DNA from 3 places in the Aquitalea sp. FG25 genome. Region 1 is predicted to be linked to each of the others. Evidence: predicted binding sites of a transcription regulator. Region 1 holds the regulator's gene; each other region holds the start of a gene.

Region 1 (2,267 bases):
GCAGTGGCTGGCTCCGGCACGTGTAAGGGAAGATGCCGTGCGCGAGCAGCACAGTCTGCGCCAGGAGCTGTTGCAGGCCGTGGTGCCGCAATTGGTGGCCGAGCTGCTGCCGGTGGGGGATGGTTACTGGGAAGAGGTTGCGCGCGGCTTTGTGGTGCCAACCGGCTGGCCGGAGCAGGCTGGCTTGCAGCAGCTCCTGGCCAGCATTGCCGGGTGCAGCCTCACATGAAGCAGTTGCTGATTGTGCATGCCAGCCAGACTGGCCACACCCTGCAGCTGGTTGAGGCCTTGTGTCGGCCCTTGCTTACGCTGTCGGCAGTGTTGCAGCTGCGCAGCATGCCGGCACAAGAGGCCACGCTGGATGACTTGCTGAGTGCCGATGGCATCGTGCTGGCAACGCCGGAAAATTTTGGCTATATGGCGGGCAAAATGAAGGATTTTTTCGACCGCACCTTTTACCCGGCACAGGAGCTTACTGCGGGCTTGCCCTACTTGATGCTGGTGTCGGCGGGGACGGATGGGCAGGGAGCAATTCAGTCCATGCGCCGCATTGCCACCGGCTATGGCTGGAAAGAGGTATTACCGCCGGTGCTGGCCTGCGGCGAAATCACGGCAGAGCATGTGGCGGCGGCGGAGCAGCAGGGGGAATACCTGGCTGCCGGCATGCTGATTGGCACGCTGGTAGGTGCGGTCAGCACACTGTCGCCAAAAGGTGTAGGTCTTCCGGTGAATGGTCGGTTCTTGCCCGAAGAGGCAAGATGCAAAAAGGGCGATGCGCCGCTTGCCGCAGCCATCGCCCCTGGAATGCACTGCCTGCTTACACGCCGTTGGCGTGGGTGCAGCCGGAAATCAGGTCTTTCAGTGCATCTGCCTTGATCAGCTGGATGTGCTTGTGGTCCACGCTCAGCCAACCTTGCTGCTGGAATTTCGACAGGGTACGGCCGACGGTTTCCAGCTTGAGGCCCAGGAAGCTGCCGATTTCTTCACGGCTCATCCGCAGGATGAAGTCATTGGCAGCAAAGCCACGGGTGGACAGGCGCTGGGACAGGTTCAGCAAGAAGGCAGCCAGACGTTCCTCTGCCTTCATGTTGCCCAAGAGCAGCATGACGTTCTGGTCACGCACGATTTCGCGGCTCATCAAGCGGAAAAAGTGATGCTGCAGGCTGGGGATGTCACGGCCCAGGCTTTCCATGCGGCCAAATGGCAGTTCGCATACTTCGCTGTCTTCCAGCGCGATCGCATCGCAACCGTGGACATTGGAGGAAATACCGTCCAGGCCCATGAGTTCGCCTGACATCAAAAAGCCGGTTACCTGCTCGCGGCCATCCTGGCTGGCGACGCTGGTCTTGAAGAAACCAGTGCGCACGGCAAACAGCGATTTGAATGTCTCGCCGCTGCGAAACAGGTACTCGCCGCGCTTAAGGCGGCGGCTCTGACGGATCACGGCATCCAGCTGCGTCATTTCGTCGCGGTTCAGCCCGATGGGCAGGCAGAGTTCGCGCAGGCTGCAGTTGGAGCAGGACACCTTCAGTGCGTGCAGAGTGTGTTGGTTTTGGTCTGACATCGAGTGTTTTGTACAACCCTGTAAAGAAGCTTGACCCTTGTCAAAGCGGAATTCACACGTTTTCCGCAAATTTACCAGTCCACCTGACGTTTGACTATCAATACCCGACGACATGCACACCACCCATCCGTTTTCGCCTACCCACTGTGAGTTCGACCGAGAGTTGATCGAACGTCTTGATGGCTCAGGCCCAAGATACACTTCTTACCCGACCGCAGACCGGTTTACCCCGGCGTTTGGCGAGAAGGACTATAAACACTGGCTGAAGCAACGCCACCTTGGCATGCATCAGAACGCAATATCATTGTACGTTCACATACCGTTCTGTAACACGGTTTGTTACTACTGCGGCTGTAACAAAATCATCACCAAGGATAAAACCCGCGCCGACCGCTATCTCGACTATCTGGAAAAAGAGATCAAGCTGGTTGCCGCCGCGCTTGGCTGCCGGGAAAAACTCATTCAGCTGCACTTTGGTGGCGGCACCCCCACCTTCCTGTCCGACGAGCAGCTGGACCGGTTGATGGCCATGCTGCGCGCGCACTTCGATTTTTTGCCGGAGGGAGAATATTCCATTGAGATCGACCCGCGCAAGGTCGGTCGCGAAACCGTGCATCATCTGGCGCGCCTGGGTTTCAACCGCATGAGTGTGGGCATTCAGGACTTTGATCCGCAGGTGCAGCAGGCGGTTAACCGGGTGCAG
Region 2 (2,267 bases), on a different contig from region 1:
TAGAGGCCATCCTGCAAATTGCCATCTACTGCGGCGTACCCGCAGCGGTAGATGCCATGCGTATTGCCCGGGAAGTATTTGCCGAGCCCGCTGCAGATTAGGCCGGAATGCGGCGGTCTGGATGATGCCATGTTGAAACCCTGGCCTGCTGGCATTCCATCAGGTCAGGGCAGCTGGCATGACTGTTACTGAGCAACACATCAGGACATTTTTATTTCCCGGATTTCAATGCCCAAGGCATGCCCCAACCCTGCCGACGGCACCAGCAGGTCTGCCAGGGTGTGGCGGGACAACTCGGCGTAGAAAGCTTCCTGCGCCCCTTGCAGCACATTCATCAGACGGCATACCGAGGCGATGCGGCACTGGGAGTGCTGCGGGTCGAAACACTCCACCATGACGTTGTCGGTTTCCGCCGCCCGCACCAATTGGCCCAAGTTGACTTGGCGCGGCTCATCAGTCAGGCGTACCCCCCCTCCTTTGCCGCGCACCGTCAGCAAGTAGCCATGCTGGCCGAGAAAAAACACCACTTTGGTCAGATGACTGGCAGAAATATTATAAGCCTGGGCTATCTCGTTGATAGTCACCAGGCGATTGCCCGCGAGTGCGCTGTACATCATCACACGCAAGCAGTAGTCGGTAAAAGCCGTCAGTCGCACGATCTGGAGGGTCTCATGGGGTTGTTCACATCCGCACACCTGCAGACGGATTGGGCATTCATTCTAACCTGACGGCCCCCTGCCTGTAGCCGTGCTCACACCATTTCACTGCCCGGCCATGCCTTGCAGCGCTGCGCATCCACTCTGCGCTTGACCAACATCAAGCCAATCAATGATATCGATAAGATTCATTTACTATGAATGTTTTGCTCGATAAGATTCATTTCACACGAATCTTATCGAGCAAGGAGCTTTCCAGCATGGCCTTCATTGTTAAAAACAACATCCAGTGGGTTGGCAAACAAGACTGGGAACTACGCGAATTTCACGGCAGCGAATACAGCACGCATCGCGGATCCAGTTATAACAGCTACTTGATTAAAGAAGAAAAAATTGCCCTGATCGATACCGTCTGGGCGCCCTATGCCGAGAAATTTGTTGCCAATCTGGCCAAGGAAGTTGACCTGGGGGCCATCGATTACATCATCGCCAACCATGGCGAGATCGACCACAGTGGCGCCCTGCCGGCACTGATGGCGCGCATCCCCAATACCCCGATTTACTGTACGGCCAATGGTGAAAAGTCGCTGCGCGGCCATTATCACCAGGACTGGAATTTCCAGATCGTCAAAACCGGCGACAGCCTGGACCTGGGCAACGGCAAACAACTGGTGTTTGTCGAAATGCCAATGCTGCACTGGCCAGACAGCATGGCCACCTACTTGACCGACGACGCCGTGCTGTTCAGCAACGATGCCTTCGGCCAGCACTACGCCAGCGCCCAGATGTTTAACGACCAGTGCGATCCGATCGAACTGCAAGAAGAATGCATCAAGTATTACGCCAATATTCTTACCCCATTCAGCCCGCTGGTAACCCAGAAGATTCATGAGGTTCTGGAACTGAACCTGCCCATCGACATGATCGCCACCAGCCACGGCATTATCTGGCGCGACAACCCCACCCAGATTGTCGAGCAATACCTGCAATGGGCCGACAATTACCAGGAGAACCAGATCACCCTGGTTTACGACACCATGTGGAACGGAACCCTCATGATGGCCGAAGCCATTGCCGCAGGCATACGCAAGGCGGACCCAGAGGTTGTGATCAAGCTGTTCAACCTGTCCAACAGCGACAAAAACGACGTACTCACCCACGTATTCAAGTCCAAGGCCATTTTGGTTGGCAGCCCGACCGTCAACAATGTGATGTTGCCGCACGTGGCCGCCCTGCTTGAGGAAATGACCGGCTTACGCTTCAAGAACAAGGCCGCAGCATCGTTCGGCACGCACGGCTGGAACGGCGGCGCGGTGGAACGTATTGCCAGACGCCTGGACGATGCCGGTTTTCGTGTGCTCAATCCCGGAATCACTGCCGAATGGCGCCCTACCGACGATGCGCTCACCCAGGGCGTGCGCTTTGGCGAAACATTCATCGAACAATTGGCAAGTACCGGACAGAGTACGGCAAATACGGCGGGCAGCTGCGCGGGGAGCGACAAGATGCGCTGCAAAACCTGCTCGTGGATCTACGACCCGCAACAGGGCGATGCGGCCCAGGGTGTCGCTGCCGGCACGACCTGGCAGGACGTCCCGGAAACCTTTCTTT
Region 3 (2,267 bases), on a different contig from region 1:
AACATAGCAAGCATGCGTATGTAATCCTTCATGGAACTTAATGATTTTTTTCAAATCAGATTATTCCTTATGGATTTTCTTTGCTATTTTTAGGACATAGGGCAGTGTCCTAAGCCAAAACAATAATTCAATACAATACTGTTTAGCCTTTTAAGAGGAACAACCCATGAAACTCTTTGAAAAAATCACCAATCCGCGTGAAATCCGCCGCAAGCTTGGCCTTAACCAGCAAGAATTCTGGAGCCGCATTGGCGTAACCCAGTCTGGCGGTTCTCGCTATGAAAGCGGTCGCAACATGCCCAAACCAGTACGCGAACTGCTGCGTCTGGTTCACGTTGAGCAGATCGACCTGTCCAAGGTACGTCGCGAAGACTTCGAAATCGTCGAGTACCTGAAGGAAACCCACCCTGACCTGTACAAGAGCCTGCGCAAGGCAGTACGTGCCAAGATGGAAGCCCAGGAAGGCAGCAGCGAAGCCACCGCAAGCTAATTGTTGTTTTGGGCCAAAGGGCAGCAGCGCTCATCATGCAAGGTGAGCGCTGCTGCCCTTTTTCATGCCTGCCCGCCCCCAGAACCGGCCGGGCTGCTACGCTTACTCGCCGGCATTACGCACCAGCAACACCGGCACATCTGCCTGCTTGAGCAGGCCCTCGGCAACACTACCCATCAGGATATGCATCAAACCGCTCCAGCCGTGGGTTCCCATCACCACCAGGTCTGCACCCCAGCTATTGGCATCATCCAGCAGCACCGAGGCAATCTTGTCGCCCCAGCTTTCCAGAATCTTCACTTCCGGAGTCAGCCCCGCAGCCACAGCCTGCGCCTGCGCCTGACCCAACACCTGCTCGCCCGCCTGCTTGATGGACTTTTGCAGTTCTGCCGCGTCCAGAAATTCGGTACCGCCCCAGCCAAACTGGGCCAGATCCACCACGTGCACCAGCCGGATGGTGCTGTTCATGCTCTTGGCCAGCCGACATGCTTCGGCCAGGGCAAGGTTGGAAGTGTCGCTGTCATCCACCGGCACGAAAATGCGTTGGTACATAACCCTCTCCTTGTGTGTGTTGCTACTATGCATTCAGTCTATCAAACCATGCCCGCTAGCGGTTGATGCAGATTAAGACAGTCGATTAGACTGAACGTCATTTTATTCAGGTGAAATCATGGCCCGTATCAAGATTGCACTGCCAGAGCAGTTCATCTACCAGACAAGCATGGATGTCCGCATCGGCGACATCAACTACGGCGGCCACATGGCCAACGATGCCATTTTGCGGCTGGCACACGAAGCGCGCTTGCGCTGGCTCAAGAGCATGGGCTACAGCGAACTGGATGTCGAGGGTTCTGGCATTATCATGGCAGATGCTGCGGTAATGTACCGGGCCGAGGCCTTTCATGGTGACAGCCTGGTTTTCAATCTGGGCATCGCTGACCCCAACAAGTACGGGCTGGACATCGTCTACCAGGCTATCGATAGCAACAGCGGCAAAGAAGTGGCAAGATTGAAGACGGGAATCGTCTTTTTCGACTACCAGACCCGTCAGGTGGCAGTTATGCCGCCGGCCTTCGTCACAAGACTCAATCAATAACAACAGGGGATTCCGTGATGCGTCCATATCCAACCAATAGTCCGCAGGCTATTGCCCGTTTGCTGGCAATGTTCATGATTTCCGATGGCAATATGGATCCGCGCGAGCTGGACTTGCTGGAAGACGTCAACGTCTACGACCTTATCAACCTGCCTCGCAAACAGTTTGCCCAGGTGCTGGTCGACTACTGTGACGATATTTCGGATGAAGCAGAACAGGATGGCACCATCCATCTGCTGGACACTGACCGCATCGAAGCCATGCTGGCGGAAGTGACCGATCCGAACAAACGCATTCTCACCTGCGTACTGGCCATGGACATCAGCAAGTCTGACGGCACCATCAGCGATCCGGAAATCGTCCTGCTGCGCCACATGATGAAAGAGTGGAATATCAGCCTGGAAGATCTGGAACGCCAGTTCGTACGCTGAACCACAGACTGCGGATTCACGGCACGAGGGCTGTGAACCGTGCGCCCGGCAGTGTCAAAGCCGCCCCGGCTGCCCGTGGCGGCTTTAGTATTTGATAACAACAGGGCTAAGCCACATGAATACACGCTTTAGCGGCAGCGCACACTACGTTGCCACCGACGACCTGATGATGGCGGTGAATGCCGCAATTACCCTGCAACGTCCATTGCTGGTCAAGGGCGAACCTGGCACCGGCAAAACCATGCTGGCC

The links. The regulator FNR, encoded in region 1, switches genes on or off when oxygen is low (the NO sensors DNR and NnrR bind a similar motif). The targets are predictions, from matches to a motif close to TTGATNNNNATCAA.
Region 2: norV (anaerobic nitric oxide reductase flavorubredoxin) is a predicted target of FNR. The motif match lies at 807-820, and genes of this name have one in related genera.
Region 3: ACODR9_RS16885 (universal stress protein) is a predicted target of FNR. The motif match lies at 1,105-1,118, and genes of this name have one in related genera.

Annotation. Positions count from the first base shown of each region.
Region 1 covers NZ_JBMDJV010000016.1:78,079-80,345, reverse strand. Annotated here, with positions in the region: gene ACODR9_RS15085 (DUF1853 family protein) at 1-229, shown strand, start outside; gene ACODR9_RS15080 (flavodoxin family protein) at 226-876, shown strand; gene fnr (fumarate/nitrate reduction transcriptional regulator Fnr) at 818-1,564, opposite strand; gene hemN (oxygen-independent coproporphyrinogen III oxidase) at 1,677-2,267, shown strand, end outside.
Region 2 covers NZ_JBMDJV010000030.1:40,045-42,311, forward strand. Annotated here, with positions in the region: gene ACODR9_RS21095 (carboxymuconolactone decarboxylase family protein) at 1-101, shown strand, start outside; gene ACODR9_RS21100 (RrF2 family transcriptional regulator) at 201-656, opposite strand; gene norV (anaerobic nitric oxide reductase flavorubredoxin) at 917-2,267, shown strand, end outside.
Region 3 covers NZ_JBMDJV010000019.1:69,613-71,879, reverse strand. Annotated here, with positions in the region: gene ACODR9_RS16890 (helix-turn-helix domain-containing protein) at 167-490, shown strand; gene ACODR9_RS16885 (universal stress protein) at 593-1,042, opposite strand; gene ACODR9_RS16880 (thioesterase family protein) at 1,161-1,586, shown strand; gene ACODR9_RS16875 (TerB family tellurite resistance protein) at 1,604-2,017, shown strand; gene ACODR9_RS16870 (AAA family ATPase) at 2,133-2,267, shown strand, end outside.